2 regions of the Skermanella mucosa genome follow, and region 1 is predicted to be linked to the other one. Evidence: predicted binding sites of a transcription regulator. Region 1 holds the regulator's gene; the other holds the start of a gene.

The links. The regulator LexA, encoded in region 1, represses DNA repair genes until DNA is damaged. The targets are predictions, from matches to a motif close to ATGTTCTANTTTGGTTC.
Region 2: a site for LexA is predicted at 3,844-3,860, ahead of JL100_RS08655 (PA0069 family radical SAM protein). Genes of this name have one in related genera too.

The regions. Positions count from the first base shown of each region.
Region 1 is NZ_CP086106.1:2,702,769-2,713,249, reverse strand. It holds gene JL100_RS12340 (MATE family efflux transporter) at 1-138, shown strand, start outside; gene gyrA (DNA gyrase subunit A) at 402-3,083, shown strand; gene coaD (pantetheine-phosphate adenylyltransferase) at 3,156-3,695, shown strand; tRNA gene JL100_RS12325 (tRNA-Lys) at 3,777-3,852, shown strand; gene JL100_RS36525 (hypothetical protein) at 3,893-4,183, opposite strand; partial or broken gene JL100_RS36810 (class I SAM-dependent methyltransferase) at 4,223-4,522, opposite strand; gene lexA (transcriptional repressor LexA) at 4,626-5,345, opposite strand; gene JL100_RS12310 (molybdopterin molybdotransferase MoeA) at 5,477-6,691, opposite strand; gene moaC (cyclic pyranopterin monophosphate synthase MoaC) at 6,688-7,170, opposite strand; gene trpC (indole-3-glycerol phosphate synthase TrpC) at 7,167-7,970, opposite strand; gene trpD (anthranilate phosphoribosyltransferase) at 7,967-9,004, opposite strand; gene JL100_RS12290 (anthranilate synthase component II) at 9,001-9,594, opposite strand; gene cueR (Cu(I)-responsive transcriptional regulator) at 9,830-10,240, shown strand; gene JL100_RS12280 (divergent polysaccharide deacetylase family protein) at 10,352-10,481, shown strand, end outside.
Region 2 is NZ_CP086106.1:1,906,631-1,917,111, reverse strand. It holds gene JL100_RS08675 (lytic transglycosylase domain-containing protein) at 1-608, shown strand, start outside; gene moaB (molybdenum cofactor biosynthesis protein B) at 595-1,143, shown strand; gene JL100_RS08665 (aminoglycoside phosphotransferase family protein) at 1,151-2,101, shown strand; gene JL100_RS08660 (addiction module antidote protein) at 2,307-2,612, opposite strand; gene JL100_RS08655 (PA0069 family radical SAM protein) at 2,737-3,816, opposite strand; gene JL100_RS08650 (HI0074 family nucleotidyltransferase substrate-binding subunit) at 4,051-4,482, shown strand; gene JL100_RS08645 (nucleotidyltransferase family protein) at 4,479-4,793, shown strand; gene JL100_RS08640 (ribonuclease HII) at 4,793-5,452, shown strand; gene JL100_RS08635 (site-specific DNA-methyltransferase) at 5,563-6,648, shown strand; gene folB (dihydroneopterin aldolase) at 6,715-7,128, shown strand; gene JL100_RS08625 (sigma-54-dependent transcriptional regulator) at 7,280-8,626, opposite strand; gene JL100_RS08620 (dicarboxylate/amino acid:cation symporter) at 8,699-10,102, opposite strand.

The sequences.
Region 1 (10,481 bases):
ATTATGATCCCGCTGGCCGCCGCACTGACGCTGTGGGCCGGCCGGGGCGTCGCCGGGCTGCTTGAGGGAATCCTGATCGCCAGCATCTTCTCCGTCACCGTGCTGTCGGTCCGATTCCACCTGCTGTCGCGGGCGTGAAGCCGGGATATGCTGCGGAGGGAGTATGCGCTATGGTTCGCTCCACCCAAGGCTCGCCGGGAGCGCAGGCCAAGGTGTAACGCATTGTTAGCGTCTGCAAAAACTGGTACACCCACCTTATATATGACGGGTGTCCAAATCGTCGGGCGGTGCCCGGTGATCTTGCCCGCAGTCATCGTTTAACCTGAACCTGAGATCGATTTTTGACCGCCAATCTCACACCTCCGCCTTCCGATATTTCGCCGGTCACCATCGAAGAGGAGATGCGGCGCAGCTATCTCGACTACGCCATGAGCGTGATCGTCAGCCGCGCCCTTCCCGACGTGCGCGACGGCCTGAAACCGGTGCATCGCCGAATCCTGTTCGCGATGAAGGAAGGCGGTTACGACAGCAACAAGCCTTACAAGAAGTCCGCCCGTATCGTCGGCGACGTGATGGGTAAGTACCACCCGCACGGCGACAGCGCGATCTATGACGCCATGGTCCGCATGGCCCAGGATTTCTCGATGCGCCTGCCGCTGATCGACGGGCAGGGCAATTTCGGTTCGATGGACGGCGACCCGCCCGCGGCCATGCGCTATACCGAGGCGCGGCTAGCGAAGGCGGCGGAAAGCCTGCTCGACGACATCGACAAGGACACCGTCGACTTCCACCCCAACTACGACGAATCGTCGGCGGAGCCGGACGTCCTTCCCGCGCGTTTTCCGAACCTGCTGGTCAACGGCGCCGGCGGCATCGCGGTCGGCATGGCGACCAACATCCCTCCCCACAATCTGGGGGAAGTGATAGACGCCTGCTGTGCCTATATCGACGACAACGACATCACCATCGAAGACCTGATGGAGCATGTGCCGGGCCCGGATTTCCCGACCGGCGCCCAGGTGATGGGCAAGACCGGCATCCGGCAGGCCTACCATACCGGCCGCGGCTCGATTGTGATGCGCGGCAAGACCGAGATCGAGGAGATCCGGAAGGACCGCTGGGCCATCGTGATCAACGAGGTGCCCTACCAGGTCAACAAGGCCCGCATGATGGAGCGGATCGCCGAGGTCGTCCACGACAAGACGATCGAGGGGATCTCCGACCTGCGCGACGAATCGGACCGTGACGGCGTCCGGGTCGTGATCGAGCTGAAGCGCGACGCCGTCGCCGACGTGGTTTTGAACCAGCTCTACCGCTATACGCCGCTGCAGACCTCGTTCGGCGTCAACGCGCTGGCGCTCAACGGCGGCCGGCCGCTGACGATGACCTTGAAGGACATCATCTCCGCCTTCGTCGCCTTTCGCGAGCAGGTCATTACCCGCCGGACCGAGTTCGAGCTGGGCAAGGCGCGGGAGAAGGCGCATACCCTGGTCGGCTTGGCGGTCGCAGTCGCCAACCTGGACGAGATGATCGCGCTGATCCGCCGGGCGCCCGATGCCGGCGTCGCGCGCGAGGAGATGATGGCCCGCGATTGGCCGGCCGGCGACGTCACCCCGTTGATCGCCCTGATCGACGAGCCGGGCAGGGGCGTCAGCCCGCAAGGGACCTACCGCCTGTCCGAGGCCCAGGCCCGCGCCATCCTGGAACTGCGGTTGAACCGCCTGACCGGCCTGGAGCGTGACAAGATCGGCGGCGACCTGCGCGAGGTCACGGACCGGATCGCGTACTATCTCGAAGTCCTGGCGTCTCGCACCCTGCTGCTGGAGATCCTGCGGACCGAGCTGCTGGAAATGAAGGAGCGGTTCGGCACTCCGCGGCGAACCACCCTGATGGAGCTGGAGTTCGAGTCCGACATCGAGGACCTGATCCAGCGCGAGGACATGGTCGTCACGGTCAGTCACTCCGGCTACATCAAGCGGGTCCCGGTCTCCACGTACCGGGCGCAGAGGCGCGGCGGCAAGGGCCGCTCGGGCATGAGCATGAAGGCGGAGGATACGGTCCACGACCTGTTCGTCGCCAATACCCACACGCCCATGCTGTTCTTCTCGTCGCGCGGCATGGTCTACAAGCTGAAGGTCTGGCGCCTGCCGCTCGGCACGCCGCAGGCACGCGGCAAGGCGCTGATCAACCTGCTGCCGCTGGTCGACGGCGAGACGATCTCCACCGTCATGCCCATGCCGGAGGACGAGGCGACCTGGGGCGACCTGTGCGTCTTCTTCGCCACCAGCAAGGGCAACGTCCGCCGCAACAAGCTGTCGGACTTCACCAACATCCGGGCCAACGGCCTGATCGCCATGAAGCTGGAAGAGGAAGGCGAGCGGCTGATCGCGGTGCGGACCGGCACGGTCGACCAGGACGTTCTGCTGGCGACGCGCGGCGGCAAGTGCATCCGCTTCCAGGTCGACGACATCCGGATCTTCAGCGGCCGCACCTCCACGGGCGTCCGCGGCATCCGGCTGGCCGACGGCGACGAGGTGATCGGCATGTCGATGCTGAACCATGTCGACGCCGACGCCGACGAACGCGCCGCCTACCTGCGCCAGGCCAACGCCGAGCGCCGGGCGGCCGGGGAAGAGGCGTCGAGCGACGAGGCGCCCGATCCCGACGCCGAGGTTTCGACCAATATCGCCCTGTCGCCCGAGCGCTATGAGGCGATGCGGCGCAAGGAGGAGTTCATCCTGACCGTCTCCGAGCGCGGATTCGGCAAACGGACCTCCTCCTACGAGTACAGAGTCACCGGTCGGGGCGGCCAGGGCATCTGGAACATCGAGATGAACGAGCGCAATGGCCCGGTCGTCGCGGCTTTCCCCGTCACGGATGATCATCAAGTCATGTTGGTGACGGATGGCGGGCAGATGATCCGAATGCCGATTCACGATGTCCGGATCGCGGGCCGCAAGACCCAGGGCGTCACCCTGTTCCGGGTGGCGCAGGGCGAGCGGGTCGTCTCGGTAGCTTGGCTGACCGAGGAAGCGGAAGCGGAGACCGCTGTTAGCGGGGGCGACGATGCGTCGCCCGAGTAACTGGCGGAGCAATGACGGGTGCAGGGTGCGGCAGGTTCAAGGCCGCCCCGAGGTTAGGGGAAGAAGCGGCAGATGAGCAAACGGATCGGCGTCTATCCCGGGACATTCGACCCGGTCACCAACGGCCACATGGACATCATCCAGCGCGCTTCCCGCGTGATGGACCACCTGATCGTCGGCGTCGCCCGCAACGCCGGAAAAGGCCCTCTTTTCTCCACCGAGGAACGGGTCGCGATGGTCGAGGAAGACATCGCGGCCCTGAAACCGAACGGCACCAAGATCGAGGTGAAGCCGTTCGACAGCCTGCTGATGCACTTCGCCGTGGACATGAACGCTTCGGTGATCATCCGGGGCCTGCGGGCGGTATCGGACTTCGAATACGAGTTCCAGATGGCCGGCATGAACGCCCGCTTGAACCCAAAGGTGGAGACCGTCTTCCTGATGGCGTCCGACCGCCATCAATTCATCTCCTCGCGCTTCGTCAAGGAGATCGGCAGGCTGGGCGGCGACATCACGCATTTCGTCTCGCCCAGGGTCGCCGAACGGCTCACCGCGCGGTTCGCGCTTGACGCAGGCGACCTGACCAAGCGCGTTCAGACCCTCAAGGTCTGACGGGGGAACCGGGGGGCTGGATCAGGGTAAATGCAGGTTGACCGGAAGGGTCCCGGCCCCTATGTTCCGCCCCGACCCTGAGAGCGCGTAGCTCAGCTGGTAGAGCAACTGACTTTTAATCAGTAGGTCCTGGGTTCGAGCCCCAGCGCGCTCACCAAAAAAGCCCCCGGAAACCAACGGTTTCCGGGGGCTTTTTGTCAACCCGCATCAAGCTGCTGCAGCAGAGTTTCGGGCGGTATCGGCCAGTTGGTAAAACAGCGCAGCACCGATCCGTCAAGGACCCGCTCCAGCGACATGTTGCTGACCAATCCGCTTATGACGATGCAATGCTGGTACGTCCGGACCATGTGGCGCGCGCAAAGGTACATCTTGGCCCGTGATGCCGCGAAAGGGCGGATATGGCGGCCTTCCGGCGACAGGCAAAATTCCGCCATGGCCGTGGGAACGCCCGGCCACTCCGGATCGAAGCAGTCATCAAGGACGATCACTCCTTGGCCTGTGAGCAGGGGAGCGAAGTTGTTCAGGTCGTTCAGGACTGAGGGGTGGTCATGGACAGCGTCAAGGTGGAGGAGACGGAGGCTGCCCCGCTTGACCATACCAGGGGGCTCTTTCCGCTGCCGGAGGTCACCGGCGACGCAGACAAGCCTTTTCCCGAGTTCAGGACAGCACCGAAGAATATTCGCTTCGGCCTCGGCCCGTGGAGTCTCCTGGAAGGCATCGAAGCAGAAAACGGTCCCGTCGGCGCGCGCCAGCAATCCAAGCGCGATCGCCGACTTGCCTTTGTAGATCCCAAGCTCGCAGGCGTCGCCTCGCCCAGAGGGGCGCATCGCAGACCAGATTTCAGCCTATAGGTAAACGAAAAAGGGCGGACCGGGCAGCCTCGCAAGGCTTCCCGGTCCGCCCCTCGTGGCAACGGCCTGCCGACCTGCTTCAGTAGCGACGCAGCAGACCCACCAGGCGGCCCTGGACGCGCACCCGGTCGGCACCGAAGATGCGGGTCTCGAAGGCGGGGTTGGCCGGCTCAAGCGCCACCGTCTGGCCCTTGCGCCGGAGGCGCTTCAGGGTCACCTCGTGCTCGTCGATCAGCGCCACCACGATCGTGCCGCTGTCGGCCATCTCGCAACGGTTGATGATGACGGTGTCGCCATCCAGGATGCCGGCCTCGACCATGCTGTCGCCGGCGACTTCCAGAGCGTAATGGTCGCCGGGCGGCAGCATGGTCGCCGGCACGTTGATCATGGCGCTGTTGTCGCGCAGGGCCTCGATCGGCGTACCGGCGGCGATCCGCCCGTACAGAGGAAGCTGGATGGCCTCGGCATCGTTGCTGGCCTCGCGCCCGGCCAGGGCACCGGTGAAGTCGCCCTTGATGACGTTGGGCTGGAACTTTGGGCGTTCGGGCGTGCGCTGCTGCTGGCGAGCAGAGCCCGCTTCAGCCCCTTCCGGCAGCCGGAGAACTTCGAGCGCGCGGGCGCGGTGGGGCAGGCGGCGTATGAACCCGCGTTCCTCCAACCCCGTGATCAGCCGGTGGATACCCGACTTCGACTTGAGACCCAGGGCATCCTTCATCTCGTCGAACGAGGGCGAAACCCCGCCTTCGCCCAGCCGGTCGTTGATGAAGAGCAGAAGCTCGTATTGTTTACGTGTCAGCATCTACGCCCCCTGCGCGCGGGACCAACCGGTCCGGAACAAAACAAAAACATTATTCTATGTTCTAGTTTGGTTCGCGAAAGGCGTCAAGCATTCGCTGAACAATTTTACCCTTGTCCGGCAGGTCCGGTCACCTAAAGACTCAGGATTCCGCCGCCCAGGGAAAGAAATTCTACAGTGTCGCCGGCCGATGCTGCCGGTGCGAAGGGCGGGCGGACCACCAGGCAGTCGGCCCGGGCAAGCACCGTCAGCAAGGAACTATCCTGTGATTCGAAGGGGTTGGCGACCAGTTCGCCGTCCGGGCCGATACTCAGGGATGCCCTCAGATAATCTTCGCGTTGGTCGTTCTGCTTGACCGGGCGGCCAAGCATCGCGGTGCGGCGCGATTCTTCCTCCGCCGGAAGCCCGAGCAGGCGGTGAAGCGCGGGCCGCAGGAACAGGATGGCGCAGACCTGACTCGATACCGGATTGCCGGGCAGGCCGAGCACCGGCACGTCGCCGAGCCGGCCGAACATCAGCGGCTTTCCCGGCCGCATGGCGATCTTGTAAAAATCCAGGTCCATGCCGCGGTCGCCCAGCACGCCCCGCACGAGATCATATTCGCCCGCCGACGCCCCGCCGGAGGTGACCAGGATGTCGGCCCGCTCGGCACCCTTGACGAGCCGGGCCAGCGACTCCGGCGTGTCCAGGGCGACACCCAGGTTGACCGGAATGCCGCCGCACGCCGTGACCAGACCGGCCAGGGCGAAGGCATTCGAGCTGACGATCTGGTCCGGCCCCAGGGGCTCGCCGGGAAGCACGATCTCGTCGCCCGTCGCAAGGATCGCGACGCGGGGGCGACGACGGACGCGGAGCCAGGGCCAGTTCATCGCGGCGGCGAGCCCGATGTCCCGCGCCGTGAGCATGCGTCCAGCCGGTATGCCGACTTCACCCTGCCGGAAATCGATTCCGGCCAGCCGGACATGCCGGTGGCGACCGGCTGGCCGAAGCACCGTGACCGTGGCGCCGTCCGACTCGGTGTCTTCCTGCATGACGACGGCATCAGCCCCCTCGGGCATCGGCGCGCCCGTGAAGATGCGTACCGCCTCTCCTGGACCCACGTTTCCCTTGAAGCCGTTGCCGGCCGGAGCCTCCCCGATGCGGCGGAGCTTCGCGGGGACCTGCGCCACGTCGGCGCAACGCACGGCATAGCCGTCCATCGCTGACATGGAAACCGGCGGCTGGGTCAGCCGGGCGGTCACGTCCTCCGCCGTCACGCGACCGAGCGCCTCCGTCAGGCCGACCAGTTCGGCCGGCAGCGGCGAAAAGGCGGCGAGGACGCGGGACCGTGCTTCGGCGACGGAGATCATCGCGGCGTCCCGTACTCGCCACTCTTGCCACCGGCCTTGTGGGCCAGGCGCACGTCGCCGATGGTCATGGCGCGGTCCACCGCCTTGCACATGTCGTAGACCGTGAGCGCCGCGACCGAGACGGCCGTCAGCGCCTCCATCTCGACGCCGGTGCGGCCCCTCAGCTTGCAGGTCGCCGTGATGTCCACCGCGCTGCGGCCGGGGTCGCAGGTCAGGTCGACCTTGACCGAGGTCAGCGCCAGCGGGTGGCAGAGCGGGATCAGGTCGGGCGTCCGCTTGGCCGCCATGATGCCGGCAAGCCGCGCGACGGACAGCACGTCGCCTTTCTTCAGCCCGCCGGACATGATCAGGGCCAGGGTCTCCGCCTCCATGAAGACTGACCCGGTGGCGGTCGCGGTGCGCTCCGTCTCGTCCTTATCCGAGACGTCGACCATCACGGCGCGCCCCTCGGCATCGAAATGGGTGAAGCCGCCGGTCATGCGGCGGCCCGGCGGGACAGCAGGGTCCGGGTCGCCTCCGTGACATCGGCCTGACGCATCAGGCTCTCGCCGACCAGGAAGCAGCGGGCACCGACCCCGGCCATCCGCTCCAGGTCATCCGGTCCGTAGAGACCGCTCTCGCTGACCAGCAGGCGGTCTGCGGGGACCCGCGCCGCCAACTCTTCCGTAACGGCAAGATCCACCGCCAAGGTCTTGAGATTCCTGTTATTGATGCCGATCAGTTCACACGGAAGATGAAGTGCCCGGTCGAGTTCCTCGCCGTTGTGGACTTCCAGAAGGACATCCATACCGTAGCGCGCCGCAACCTCGGCCAGCTCCCGGGCCGTCGCGTCGTCGAGCGCCGCCATGATCAGCAGGATGCAGTCGGCACCAAGCGCCCGGGCTTCGACCACTTGATAAGGATCGAGCATGAAGTCCTTGCGAAGACAAGGCAATCCGCAAGCGGCGCGGGCCTCAACCAGGAACGAGTCCTGGCCCTGGAAGTACGGGACATCGGTCAGGACGGACAGGCATGCCGCCCCACCGGCCTGATAGGCACGCGCCAATTCGGCTGGGTTGAAATCCTGCCGAATCAATCCTTTGCTGGGCGATGCTCGCTTGATCTCTGCGATCAAGCCATAGTCGCCCGCAGCCATTTTCCGCCGCAGGGAGGATGTGAACCCCCGCGGCGGGTCGGCCTTCAAGGCCGCGCGGTCCATCTCGGCGAAGCTGTGCTCCGCGCGCCTCGCCGCGACATGGGCGCGCTTGTCGGCACAGATGCGGGTCAATACGTCGCTCATGCCGAGCCTCCGCTGTTGGTGATGGCGACCAGGCGGTCGAGAACCGTTCGCGCGCGCCCGCTGTCGATGGCGTCGCGTCCGAGAGCAACCGCTCCGGCCAAATCCGGGGCTTTGCCGGCGACCAGCAGGGCCGCGGCGCTGTTCAACAGCACGATGTCCCGATAGGCCCCGTGGGCTCCGGCGAGAACCGCGTTCAGCGCCTCCGCGTTGGTCGCGGCGTCGCCGCCCTTCAGGTCGGAGGGGCTGGACAGCAGGAGCCCGGCCTGCGCCGGCTCGATGTCGAACCGGGTGACCACGCCGTCCTTCAGCTGCGCCACATGGGACGCGCCGGTGGTGGTCAGTTCGTCCAATCCGTCGGAGCCGTGGACGACCCAGGCGGTTTCCGATCCCAGCCGGGCCAGGACCTGGGCGATCGGCTCCAGCCATTCCTTGGAGAAGACGCCGAGAAGCTGCCGCTTCGCGCCCGCCGGGTTAGACAGCGGGCCCATCAGGTTGAAGATCGTCCGGGTTCCCAGCTCGACCCGCGTTCCCGCCACGTTGCGCATGGCCGTATGGTGCCTCGGCGCCATCAGGAAGCAGATGCCGATCTCGTCGAGGGCCCGCTGCACCAGGGCCATCTCGCACTCGATGTCGACGCCTAGGGCGGTCAGCACGTCGGCGGCGCCGGACTTGCTCGACGCCGCGCGGTTGCCGTGCTTGGCGACCGGGACGCCGCAGGATGCCACCACCAGGGCCGTCGCGGTCGAGATGTTGTAGGTGCCGGAGGCGTCGCCACCGGTGCCGCAGGTGTCGATCGTTCCGGGAGGGGCCTTGATCGGCACCGCCTTGGCCCGCATGGTGCGGGCGGCGCCGGTTATCTCCTCCACAGTCTCGCCGCGCACCCGCAGGGCCATCAGGAAGCCGCCCATCTGCGCCGGCGTCGCGTTGCCCGACATGATGATGTCGAAGGCAAGCTCGGCCTCGGATTCGCCAAGGCGCCGGCCCGCGGCGACGCCAGCCAGTATCGCCTTCATGTCCGACATATCGGCCGTCATGCCGCGCGCTCCGCCGGGGCGCCGGTCATCCGGACGAAGTTGGCCAGCAGTTCGTGGCCGTTCTCGGACGCGATGCTTTCCGGGTGGAACTGGACGCCGTGGATCGGCAGCTCGCGGTGCATCAGGCCCATGATCAGGCCGTCCTCGCTCTCCGCCGTGACGCCAAGCGAGTCGGGCAGGGTCTCGCGCTCGACGATCAGGGAATGGTAGCGGGTCGCTGGGAAAGGAGAGGGCAATCCCGCCAGCACGCTCTCGCCGGAATGGCTCATCATGCTGATCTTGCCGTGCATCGGCGCCGGCGCCCGGATCACGCGCCCGCCGAACGCCTGCCCGATGGCTTGGTGGCCCAGGCAGACGCCCAGCAGCGGCAGGCGCCGCTCCGCGGCGGCCCTGATCATGTCCAGGCAGATGCCGGCCTTGTCGGGATCGCAGGGACCGGGAGACAGCACGATGCCGTCGGGGCGCAGATCTAGCGCCTGTGCCACCGTCAATGCGTCATTGCGCTTCACCACGATTTCGGCGCCCAGTTCCCCGAGGAAATGGACGAGGTTGTAGGTGAAACTGTCATAGTTGTCGATCAGCAGCAGCATGCGGCAATCCGCGGCAAACAAATGGGAAACAGCGAGCCGATACCCTACAAGGCGCGCCCGCGGATTTCCAGCGCGCCGCTTGGGCCGCGGACGGGTTCATAGGGTCGGGCCTTGACCTTCCAGCCACTGGAAGCCCCATATCCGTAATCTGGGGCGGGATGTCCGGGACACTTGAGTAACGATCCATTAACGATCACGACCGATCGTAACGCGCTGTCGAATGGGAAACTGGTCAATGAACATCGGAACGGCTTCGAAACGGTCGGGCGTGCCCGCCAAGACGATCCGCTATTACGAGAGCATCGGCCTGATCTCGTCGGCAGGCCGAAGCGCCAACGGCTATCGCGTCTACACGGAGGAGGAGGTCCAGACCCTGCGCTTCGTGTCGCATGCCCGTTCGCTCGGCTTCTCCGTCCGGGACGTCGGCAGCCTGCTGGCCTTGTGGCGCGACCGCAGCCGCGCCAGCGCCGACGTCAAGGCCCTCGCGCGCGGCCACATCGCGGAAATCGACGCGAAGATCGCGGAACTTCGCAGCATCCGCGAATCGCTGCTAACGCTGGTGGACCGTTGCCATGGCGACGACCGACCGGACTGCCCCATCCTCGAATCGCTGGCGACTCCCACGTCGGCGGAGCATTGCGCCTGACCCATGGCATCTCCCAAGTCAAAAACGCCGAAGCCGCGGCGTGCCCGGCCAAGATCCCTGTCCAGGGGACCTGTGCTGAGGGCGCTCGGCGGTCGCATGAGGCCGGCGGCATTGGCCGGCGCGGCAATCGCCGCCACCTTCGCCGCCGGGGCGATCTTCGGCTTCCTGTACCAGCACGAACCGCAGCGCCCTCCGGCGCAGGTCGCGACCATCCGTCCCGCGCCGGTGCGTCCGACAGTTC
Region 2 (10,481 bases), 800 kb from region 1:
CGCTCTATCCCCTGCCCCCGTGGGAACCGCGCGGAGGCTTCACCGTGGACCGCGCGCTGCTGTTCGCCCTGATGCGTCAGGAAAGCCGGTTCGAGCCGGACGCGCGGAGCGGCGCCGGTGCCAGGGGCCTCATGCAGCTGATGCCCAACACCGCCAGCTATGTCGCCGACAAGCTGACGCCCGACATACTGGATTCCATCCAGCTGAACTCCCCCCGGGGCAAGCCGGACCTGTACGAGCCGGAAGTCAACCTGACCCTGGGCCAGCACTATGTGCGCTATCTGATGGACCAGAAGGGGATCGGGGACAACCTGATCCTGACCGTCGCCGCCTATAACGCCGGCCCGGGGAACCTCCAGCGCTGGCGGCGCAGACTGTCCCGGATCAAGGACCCGCTGCTGTTCATCGAGAGCCTGCCGGTCCGCGAGACGCGCACCTTCGTCGAGCAGGTGCTGACCAATTACTGGATCTACAGCCAGCGCCTGGGCCGGCCGCTGCCGTCCCTGGAGGCCATTGCGGGCGGCCGGTGGCCGGTTTATATGGCTGTGGACGGCGAGGTTCCCACGCCGAAGGCAGTTCAGCAGGTGGCTTCCGATGGCAAAGATTGACGACTCCCGGCCCTTCCTCGCGGTCAATATCGCGGTCCTGACCGTGTCGGACACGCGGGTGGAGGCCGACGACAAGTCGGGCAACACCCTGGTGGAGCGCCTGACCGCCGACGGCCACCGTCTTGCCGCCCGCGCCATCGTCAAGGACGACATCCCCGCGATCATCGCACAGGTCCAGTCCTGGATCGCCGATCCCGGCATCGACGTGGTGATCTCGACCGGCGGCACCGGCGTGACCGGTCGGGACGTGACGCCCGAGGCGTTCCACGCGATCTACGACAAGGAGATCCCCGGCTTCGGCGAGCTGTTCCGCATGATCAGCTACGAGAAGGTCGGCACCTCGACGATCCAGAGCCGGGCGACCGGCGGAGTGACCGGCGGGACCTACCTGTTCGCCCTGCCCGGCTCGCCCAGCGCCTGCCGCGACGCCTGGGACGGCATCCTGAAGTTCCAGCTCGACAACCGGCACCGGCCCTGCAATCTCGTGGAGCTGATGCCCCGCCTGATGGAGCACATGAAGCCCGCCGGTGCCTGAAGGCTCCATGCCTGACCGGCATCTCCCGGCCGCGCTTCGCCGCCGGCTTGGGCTGGACGCCGACCCGGTGCCGCTGCCGCCCAAGGGCATGGCCCACGCGCATCTGCGCCTGCCGGACGGCGTGCTGGCCCGGGTGCCGCGCTGGAGCCAGATCGGCCTCGACCCCGCCGCCAACCTTCGCCACCAGGCGACGGCCTTCACGCGCGCCGCCCCGGGCGGCCACACGCCTCGGCTGATCGGTGTCCTGGAACCCGGCGCGGACCTTCCCATGGGCGCCCTTCTGGTCGAGAAGATCGCCGGCCGCCCGCCCCGCCTGCCCGACGACATGCCGGCCATCGCCCGCGCGCTGGCCTCCCTCCACGCCCTGCCGGCCGAACCCACGGCCAACCCGATCCGCGCCACCATACAGGTGATCGAGCGTCAGGCACCCTGCTTCGCCCGCGCCGGGCTGGCGCGGGAGACCCTGGCCCACCTCGACGCCGAGCTGGCGTGGGTCCGCACCCTGCCGACGACCCCGGAGCCCCCCATAACCTTGGTCGGCACCGACACCCATCCCGGCAACTTCCTGATCGACGGGCAGGGAAAGGCCTGGTTCGTGGACCTGGAGAAGGCGACCGACGGGCTTCCCGCGATCGACCTGGCGCACGCCAGTCTCTACACCTCGACCACCTGGGACCCGGACGTCGCGGCGGTTCTGTCGCCGGAAGACACCGGCCGGTTTTACGCCGCCTGGAGCGAAGCCGTGCCGCCCGGAATGGCCGAGGCGGTGCGTCCCTGGTTCGGCATCGCCCGCCGTCTGGTCTGGCTGCGCACCCTGTCCTGGATGGCCCGCTGGAAGGTGGAAGGTTCGACCGCCTTCGGCGCCGGCATCGACCCGCGCACCGTCGCCCACGTGCGGGAGCGGATCGAAGACTTCTTCGACCCGGCGACGATCGGGCGGGTGCGTGATAGCCTTTGACCTGGGCCGTTCCCGGCACCGCCCACTAATGCCTTGACCGGTTCGCCGTAGGTCGGCCTTCGCCCGCAGGGCGAACGCCGACATCCTGCATCAACGCTCCGGCCATGGTGTCGGCGTCGGCCTTCGGCCTTCGGCCGGGGCCGACCTACAATGGAGCTGTTGAGGGGTCTGGAGGTCGTGTTCCATAGGACGGGAATGCACCGTGTCAGGTCCCTGGACCTTCAGGGTCCACGGTGACGGTGAGGCGCAATCCGAGCGAGCGGATCACCTTCAGCACGGTTGCGAACTCCGGATTGCCGCCCGGCGCCAGGGCCTTGTACAGGCTCTGTCGCCCCAGCCCGGTGCTGCGCGCTATGTCCGTCATGCCTTTCGCCCGCGCGATATCGCCGAGCGCTGCCGCGACAAGTTCCGGATCGCCGTCCTCCAGAACAGCTTCCAGGTATGCAGCGATACGATCCTCGTTGGTGAGGCTGTCTACGATGTCCCATGGACGGGTTTCGATCTTGGACATGCGTGATCCCTCAGAGCTCCCGGGCCAGACGGATTTGAATCAATCCATTGCTGTCCTCTATAGGGAACAGACTATCACTGCCCAATGATCAAGTATCCGCAATGATGGCCCATACCGACAGCCCTCACAGCAGCGGCAATTGGTCCCCCCGCGCGGGCGGCGGCCTGAACAGTTCGCAGTCCAGGTCCCAGCGCCGGCCATCCAGGCCCAGCCGCCGGCAGGCCAGCTTGAAGCGGCGGGACAACAGCTCGGCGATCGGGCCGGTGCCGGTCATGCGGGTGCCGAACTCGGACTGGTAGAGACCGCCGGCCCGCGCCTGCCGGATCAGGCTCAGCACGCGGTCGGCCCGGTCGGGGACGTGCTCGCGCAGCCATTCCTCGAACAGATCCTTTATCTCCAGCGGCAGCCGCAGCAGGATATAGCTGCCGCCGGCGGCCCCGGCCTCGGCGCCGGCCTCCAGGATCGCTTCCAGCTCGTGGTCGTTGAGGGCGGGGATCATCGGGCTGGCGAGGACGGAGACGGGCACGCCCGCCGCCGTCAGTTCCCGGATCGCCTCCAGCCGCCGGGGCGGCGTCGCGGCGCGCGGCTCCATCCGGCGGGCGAGGTTCCGGTCGAGCGTGGTGACCGACACCGCGACGCTCGCCAGCCGCTTCGCCGCCATCGGGGCCAGGATGTCCAGGTCGCGGGTCACCAGCGCCGACTTGGTGATGATGCAGACCGGCTGGTTGAAGTCCCGGCAGACCTCCAGCACCGAGCGGGTAATGCGCTCCTCCCGCTCGATCGGCTGGTACGGGTCGGTGTTGGCGCCGATCGCCAGCGGCCGGCAGACATAGGATTTCGCGCGAAGCTCCCGCGCCAGCAGCTCGGCCGCGTCCCGCTTGCGGAACAGGCGCGTCTCGAAATCCAGCCCCGGCGACAGCCCCAGATAGGCGTGGGTCGGACGGGCGAAGCAATAGATGCAGGCGTGCTCGCAGCCGCGATAGGGATTCACCGACTGCTCGAACGGGATGTCCGGCGAGTTGTTGCGGGCGATGACGCTGCGGGCGCGGTCGTCCAGGACGGTGGTCCGGACCGGCGGCGGATCCTCGCCGCCGTCCGCCGTCCAGCCGTCGTCCACCAGCACGCGCCGCTCCCGCTCGAAGCGCGAGCTCTCGTTGCTGATCGCCCCCCGCCCCTTGAGAGCCCTGCGCGTGACCTCGTCCATGGCACCGACGATAAACAGGCCCGGCGGGAACGTAAAGGGAACATTCTCGACAGACCCGGCTGTTCGCAGGAATGAAGCCATGGCCTCCCCCGGTGGACCTCTCCGGGCTGATTTGTGATCGCGTCATTCGAAATTGACTTGCATGGCCCGGATCTCGCACCTTCTCTGCCGCAGGCGCGGTGACCATGGCGCAAAGTGACGGCCGGTCAGAAGCTCTTGGATTGGTGGAAAGCAATGGCACTGGATCTCACGTCGCTCAGGCTTGCAATCGCTCAGACCGACGAAGCGTTGGAGTTCTGCCGTTCCGACCTTGCGAAGGACACCCCGAGACTGGCGTTGCATCTGCGGGCAGCCGCGATCCAGGCTTTCGAGTTCACTTACGAGCTATCGTACAAGACATTGAAGCGCTACCTTGAGGAAACCGAACCCAACCCAGCCAGCGTCGAAGAAATGAGCTTCAACGACCTGATACGTCGCGGCTACGAGGCGGGCCTTCTGCAAGCCGAGCTATCTGAATGGAGGATGTTCCGCAAGCAGCGCGGCACAACCAGCCATACCTATGATGAGTTCAAAGCCCAGGATGTCTTCGATGGCATTCCGGATTTCCTCAAGGAAGCCAGATTTCTTCTGAATGAGATCGAGAGACGGCAGAACCAGACGCCATGACACCTTCGATCGACATCCGCCCGAAGGATCTCGAGACTGTCCGGGATATCCTGGCATCGGTGTTACCCGCCCAGACCGAAGTCCATGTCTTCGGCTCGCGCGCGACCGGGAGAACGAAACGCAGTTCCGACCTTGACCTCGCCATCGACGCCGGGCGCCCCCTGTCGGTCCGGGAAAGCACCGTCCTGGCGGACGGGTTCGAGGAGTCGGACCTGCCCTACCGGGTGGATTTCGTGGATATGCACAGGGTCGGCGAAAACTTCCGGACAATCATCGACCGGGACAAGGTGCCGTTGTCGATGAAGCCGTGATGCCTGACCTGACTCACGAGATCGCCGCCGGCTACGGCACCGGAACCATCGTCTGCGGCGTGGACGAAGTCGGGCGCGGGCCGCTCGCCGGGCCGGTCGTGGCGGCCGCCGCGATCCTGCCGCCGGAAGGCCTGCCCCCCGCCCTGGCCGCCCTGGTCAACGACAGCAAGCTGCTGAAGCCCGGCGTGCGGGAGGAATTGGCGCCGCTGATCCGCGCCTCCGCGACGGTGGCGATCGGCATCGCCGACGTGGCCGAGATCGACCGGCTCAACATCCTCCGCGCGAGCCTGCTCGCCATGAAGCGGGCGGTCGAGGCGCTTGGCGTCCGGCCCGGCGTGGCGCTGGTGGACGGCAACAAGGCGCCGGATCTGGCCTGCCCCGTGCGGACCATCGTCGGCGGCGACGCCGCGTCGCTGTCGATCGCCGCCGCGTCGGTCGTCGCCAAGGTCGAACGGGACCGGATCATGGCCGCCCTCGCCCGGACCCATCCCGGATACGGTTGGGAGCGAAACGCCGGCTATCCGACGGCGGAACACCGCAAGGCCCTGATTTCATTGGGAGTCACGCCCCACCACCGGCGCAGCTTCGGTCCGGTGAAGGTGGCATTGGCGACTCAGGGTACCAAGAAAGCGAGTCCCGACTCCGAGTTCAAGAAATAAGGATTGACGCGGATTCGCGCTCGACTCATGTTGCGCGAATGAGTCAAGCACTTTCCTCCCCCAAGGCCCTCCGCAGGCCCCCCGCCAAGGCGCCTTCCACCGTGATCCCCATGCACCAGAACCGCATCCTGGTCGGCGATTGCGTCACCGTCATGAACGGCCTGCCGGCCGGCTCGGTCGACATGGTGTTCGCCGACCCTCCCTATAACCTGCAACTGGGGGGCGACCTGCTCCGCCCGAACCATTCCCGCGTCGACGGGGTGGAGGAGGACTGGGACAAGTTCGCGGACCTCGCGACCTACGACCGGTTCACCCGCGACTGGCTGGCAGGCGCCCGGCACGCGCTGAAGGACGACGGCTGCCTGTGGGTGATCGGCAGCTACCACAACATCTTCCGCGTCGGCGCGGCGCTCCAGGACCTGGGCTTCTGGCTGCTCAACGACATCATCTGGCGCAAGACCAACCCGATGCCCAACTTCCGGGGCCGCCGCTTCACCAACGCGCACGAGACGCTGATCTGGGCCGCCAAGTCCAAGGAGGCGCGCTACCATTTCTCCTACGAGGCGATGAAGAGCCTCAACGACGATCTCCAGATGCGCAGCGACTGGCTTTTCCCGCTGTGCACCGGCCAGGAGCGGCTGAAGGACGCCGACGGCAACAAGGCCCACCCGACCCAGAAGCCGGAAGCCCTGCTCTACCGCTGCATCATGGCCTCGACCGAGCCGGGCGACGTGGTGCTGGACCCGTTTTTCGGCACCGGCACGACCGGGGCCGTGGCGAAGCGGCTGGGCCGGTCCTGGATCGGCATCGAGCGCGAGCATCAGTACGCCCAGGTCGCCAACGCCCGGATCGCCGCCGTGCAGGAGGCTCCGGACAAGGAACTGCTGTACGCCCCGACCAAGCGACAGGCGCCGCGCGTGCCGTTCGGCTGGCTGGTCGAGCGCGGACTGCTCAATCCCGGGGCGACGCTGTTCGACCAGCGGCGCATCCATACCGCCCATGTCCGGGCCGACGGCATGCTGATCGGCACCAACCATCTGGGCAACCATTGCGGGTCGATCCATCAGGTGGGCGCCGCGATGCAGGGACTTCCGGCGTGCAACGGCTGGACTTTCTGGCACTTCGAGACCGGCAACGGAGAGCAGCGGCCAATCGACATGCTCCGCCAGAAAGTTCTCGCAGAGCTGCATTGCTGATCCACCCTTTATTGTTTCATCGCCGACGCTTGGCTTAGAGGGGGCGGAATGGTAAATCAGCGCGCCATGAACAAGCTTTTCGCACAAGTCGTCGCCCCGGTGGCGCGCCCCTCCGCCGAGCGGGCGCTCACCCGTGTCTTCATCCGTGACCTCGTGCTGGACGCGATGATCGGCGCGTACGAGCACGAGCGGGGCAAGCCCCAGCGGATCCGCGTCAACCTCAACCTCCAGGTGGAGCTGCGACCCGGCCCGTCGCGCGACCACCTGCCCGACGTGGTGTCCTACGACACCATGGTCGCGACGGTGAAGGAGATCGTCGCCGCGGGGCACGTCAACCTGTGCGAGACGCTGGCCGAGCGCATCGCCGACCGCCTGCTGATCGACCGCCGGGTGCGCGTGGCGACCGTCCGCGTCGAGAAGCTGGACGTCTTCGCCGAGGCCGCCAGCATCGGCGTCGAGATCGAGCGTCGGCAGGCCTGATCGGTGACTTTAAACACTCCGGAGTGCGGGCTGCCGTAGGTCGGCCTTCGCCCGCAGGGCGAACGCCGACGCCCCGCATCGACGCTCCGGCCACGCTGTCGGCCTTCGGCCGAGGCCGACCTACGGCTTTGTCACGTTGATCGACCTGACGTCACCGGAACGTCTCGATCGGGAGGTTCAGGCGCTTCAGGCGGTCGTAGAGCGTCTTCCTGGGCAGCTTCAGGCTGTCGCTGACGGCGCCAATGTTGCCCTGGTGGCGGGCCATGGCTTCGGAGATGACGGCCCGCTCGAAGGCGTCCACCTGCTCCGCGAAGGACGGCGGCTCGGCCGAGGCGGCGTCGCCCACCAGGTCGAGTGGGCTGCCGTGGACGCCCAGCACGAACCGGTCGGCGACGTTCCGCAGTTCCCGCACGTTGCCGGGCCATGCGTAGGCCATCAGCTGCCGGCGCTGCGCGCTCGACAGCACGGGCGCCTCGCGCCGGCACCGGGCCGCGGCCTGGAGCACGAAATGCTCGAACAGCAGCGGCACGTCCTCGCGGCGCTCGCGCAGGGGCGGCAGGGTCACCGAGATCACGTTCAGCCGGTAATAGAGGTCGCTGCGGAACCGCTGCTGCCGGCTCAGCTCCGACAGGTCCTCCTTCGTCGCGGCGACGATGCGGATGTCGATCGGGATCTCCCGGTTCGATCCCAGCCGTTCCACCACACGTTCCTGCAAGGCCCGCAGCAGCTTGACCTGGAGCGCCAGCGGCATGGACTCGATCTCGTCCAGCAGCAGCGTGCCGCCATCGGCATGTTCCAGCCGGCCGATGCGCTGGCGGCTGGCGCCGGTGAAGGCGCCGGACTCGTGGCCGAAAATCTCGCTCTCGAACATGGTCTCCGGCATGGCGCCGCAATTGATCGCGACGAAGTTCGCCTCGCGGCGGCGGGAGAACTGGTGCAGACAGCGAGCGACCAGCTCCTTGCCGGTGCCGGTCTCGCCCAGGATCAGCACGTCGGCGGCGGTGTCGGCGACCTGGAGGATCACCCGCCGGACCTCCTGGATGGCCGGGGACTGGCCGAGCAGGATGGAGTCGATCCCCTCCCGGTCGGACAGCTTGCGGCGCAGCGTCTCCACTTCCAGCGTCAGGGCGCGGCGTTCCAGGGCGCGCTGGACCGAATTGACCAGACGGTCGGTCGGGAAAGGTTTCTCGATGAAGTCGTAGGCCCCGACCCGCATGGCGTCCACCGCCATGGCGATGTCGCCGTGGCCGGTGATCAGCACCACCGGCAGCTTGGGATCGACCCGCATGGCGTGGTCCAGCAGCGCCAAGCCGTTCATGCCGGGAAGGCGCACGTCGGTGACGATGACGCCGGGAAAATCGGGGTGGATCATGTCGCGGACCGGCTCGGCGGCACCGAAGCCCTTGGCCTCGATGCCGGCGAGCTGGAACGTCTGGATGCTGGCCGCGCGGACCGCGGTGTCGTCCTCGACCAGCAGCACGGTCAGGGTGTCCTGCAAGGCTCGCTCCTTCGGCGCCGGTCTGGCGCCGAAGGACTCTGCGTCAGCAGGACCGTATCGGCAAGGCGAAGATCAATAGGCCCGGGCGCCGGCGCCCTGCCCGGTTCCGATGTGCCCACTGCCGATGCCGGCGCTCTCCTCCTCCGTCACCAGGACGGATTCGGGGCTGTCGGCTTCCTCGTCGGTCTCGTTGTTCAGGTGGCGGTTCATGCGCTCCACATCCAATGCTCCCTCCCAGCGGGCGACCACCACGGTGGCGACGCCGTTGCCGATCAGGTTGGTCAGGGCACGGGCCTCGGACATGAAGCGGTCGACGCCCAGGATCAGCGCGATGCTGGCGACCGGGATGGTACCGACCGAGGCCAGCGTCGCCGCCAGCACGATGAAGCCGCTGCCCGTCACGCCGGCCGCCCCTTTCGATGTCAGCAGCAGCACGGCGATGATGCCGATCTCCTGGCTGAGCGACAGGTCGGTGCCGGTCGCCTGGGCCAGGAAGATCGCCGCCATGGTCAGGTAGATGCAGGTGCCGTCCAGGTTGAACGAATAGCCGGTCGGGATCACCAGCCCGACCACCGACTTCTCGCAGCCCAGCAGCTCCATCTTGGCGATCATGCGCGGCAGGACGGATTCGGAAGAGGAGGTGCCGAGGACGATCAGCAGCTCTTCCTTGATGTACTTGATGAACTTGACGATGCTGAAGCCGGCCAGCCGCGCCACCGTGCCCAGTACCAGGAAGATGAACAGCAGGCAGGTGGCGTAGAAGGCCAGCATCAGCTGGCCCAGCGACAGCAGCGAGCCGACGCCGTACTTGCCGATGGTGAAGGCCATGGCGCCGAACGCGCCGATCGGGGCCACCTTCATCACGATGCCGACGATCTTGAAGAAGACGTGGGCCGACTGGTCGATGATGCCCAGCAGCGGCTTGCCCTTCTCGCCGAGCGCGAACAGCGCGAAGCCGAACAGCAGCGCGAAGAACAGCACCTGGAGGATTTCGCCCTCGGCGAAGGCGCCGACCACCGTGCTCGGCACGATGTGCATGATGTACTCGATGGTGCCCTGCTCGGCCGCCTTCGAGGTGTAGGCCGCGATCGACTTTGTGTCGAGCGAGTTGACGTCGACGTTCATGCCGGCGCCGGGCTGCCACAGGTTGACGACGACCAGGCCGATGATCAGCGCCAGGGTGGTCATGACCTCGAAATAGATCAGCGCCTTCACGCCGACCCGGCCGACCTTCTTCATGTCCTCCATGCTGGCGATGCCGTGGACGACGGTGCAGAAGATGATCGGGGCGATCAGCATCTTGATCAGCTTGATGAACAGGTCGCCCAGCCATTTCAGGCTGGCGCCGAACTCGGGATAGAAATACCCGACCAGCACGCCGATCACGATGGCGCACAGCACCTGGAAATAGAGGTGGTGATAAATCTTCTTGTGGGGGACAGGCGCGGTCACAGCCGCGCTTCCGGTGGCCTGCATGGTGCTTCTCCCTTGACTGAACCGCTTTTGCCGTCCCTTCCCACCTGGGAAGCCGGGCATTCTTCGTGTCGAGCGGCAGTGCAACTGGAGGGCTGTTCAGCAGGTTCCGTGCCAGGCAGCGGACATTCCGGGACCTGAGCCTAAGTCGTTGATATTGAAAACATCATGCTGCGGCCGGCGGGAGGCGGCGCAACCGGCTTTCCGGATTTCGGCACGGCGGCGCCCCGGACTGGCTGGGAACCCGGAAAGCGCGGACACGATTTAGCCCGAATTGACGCTTGTTAATGAGAACGATTCTCATTATCAGTTGAAGGCACCCAGCCCCGCCGACTCCAGCCCGGAGACTTTCCATTTGCGACTGATTCCTAATTTCATTAGC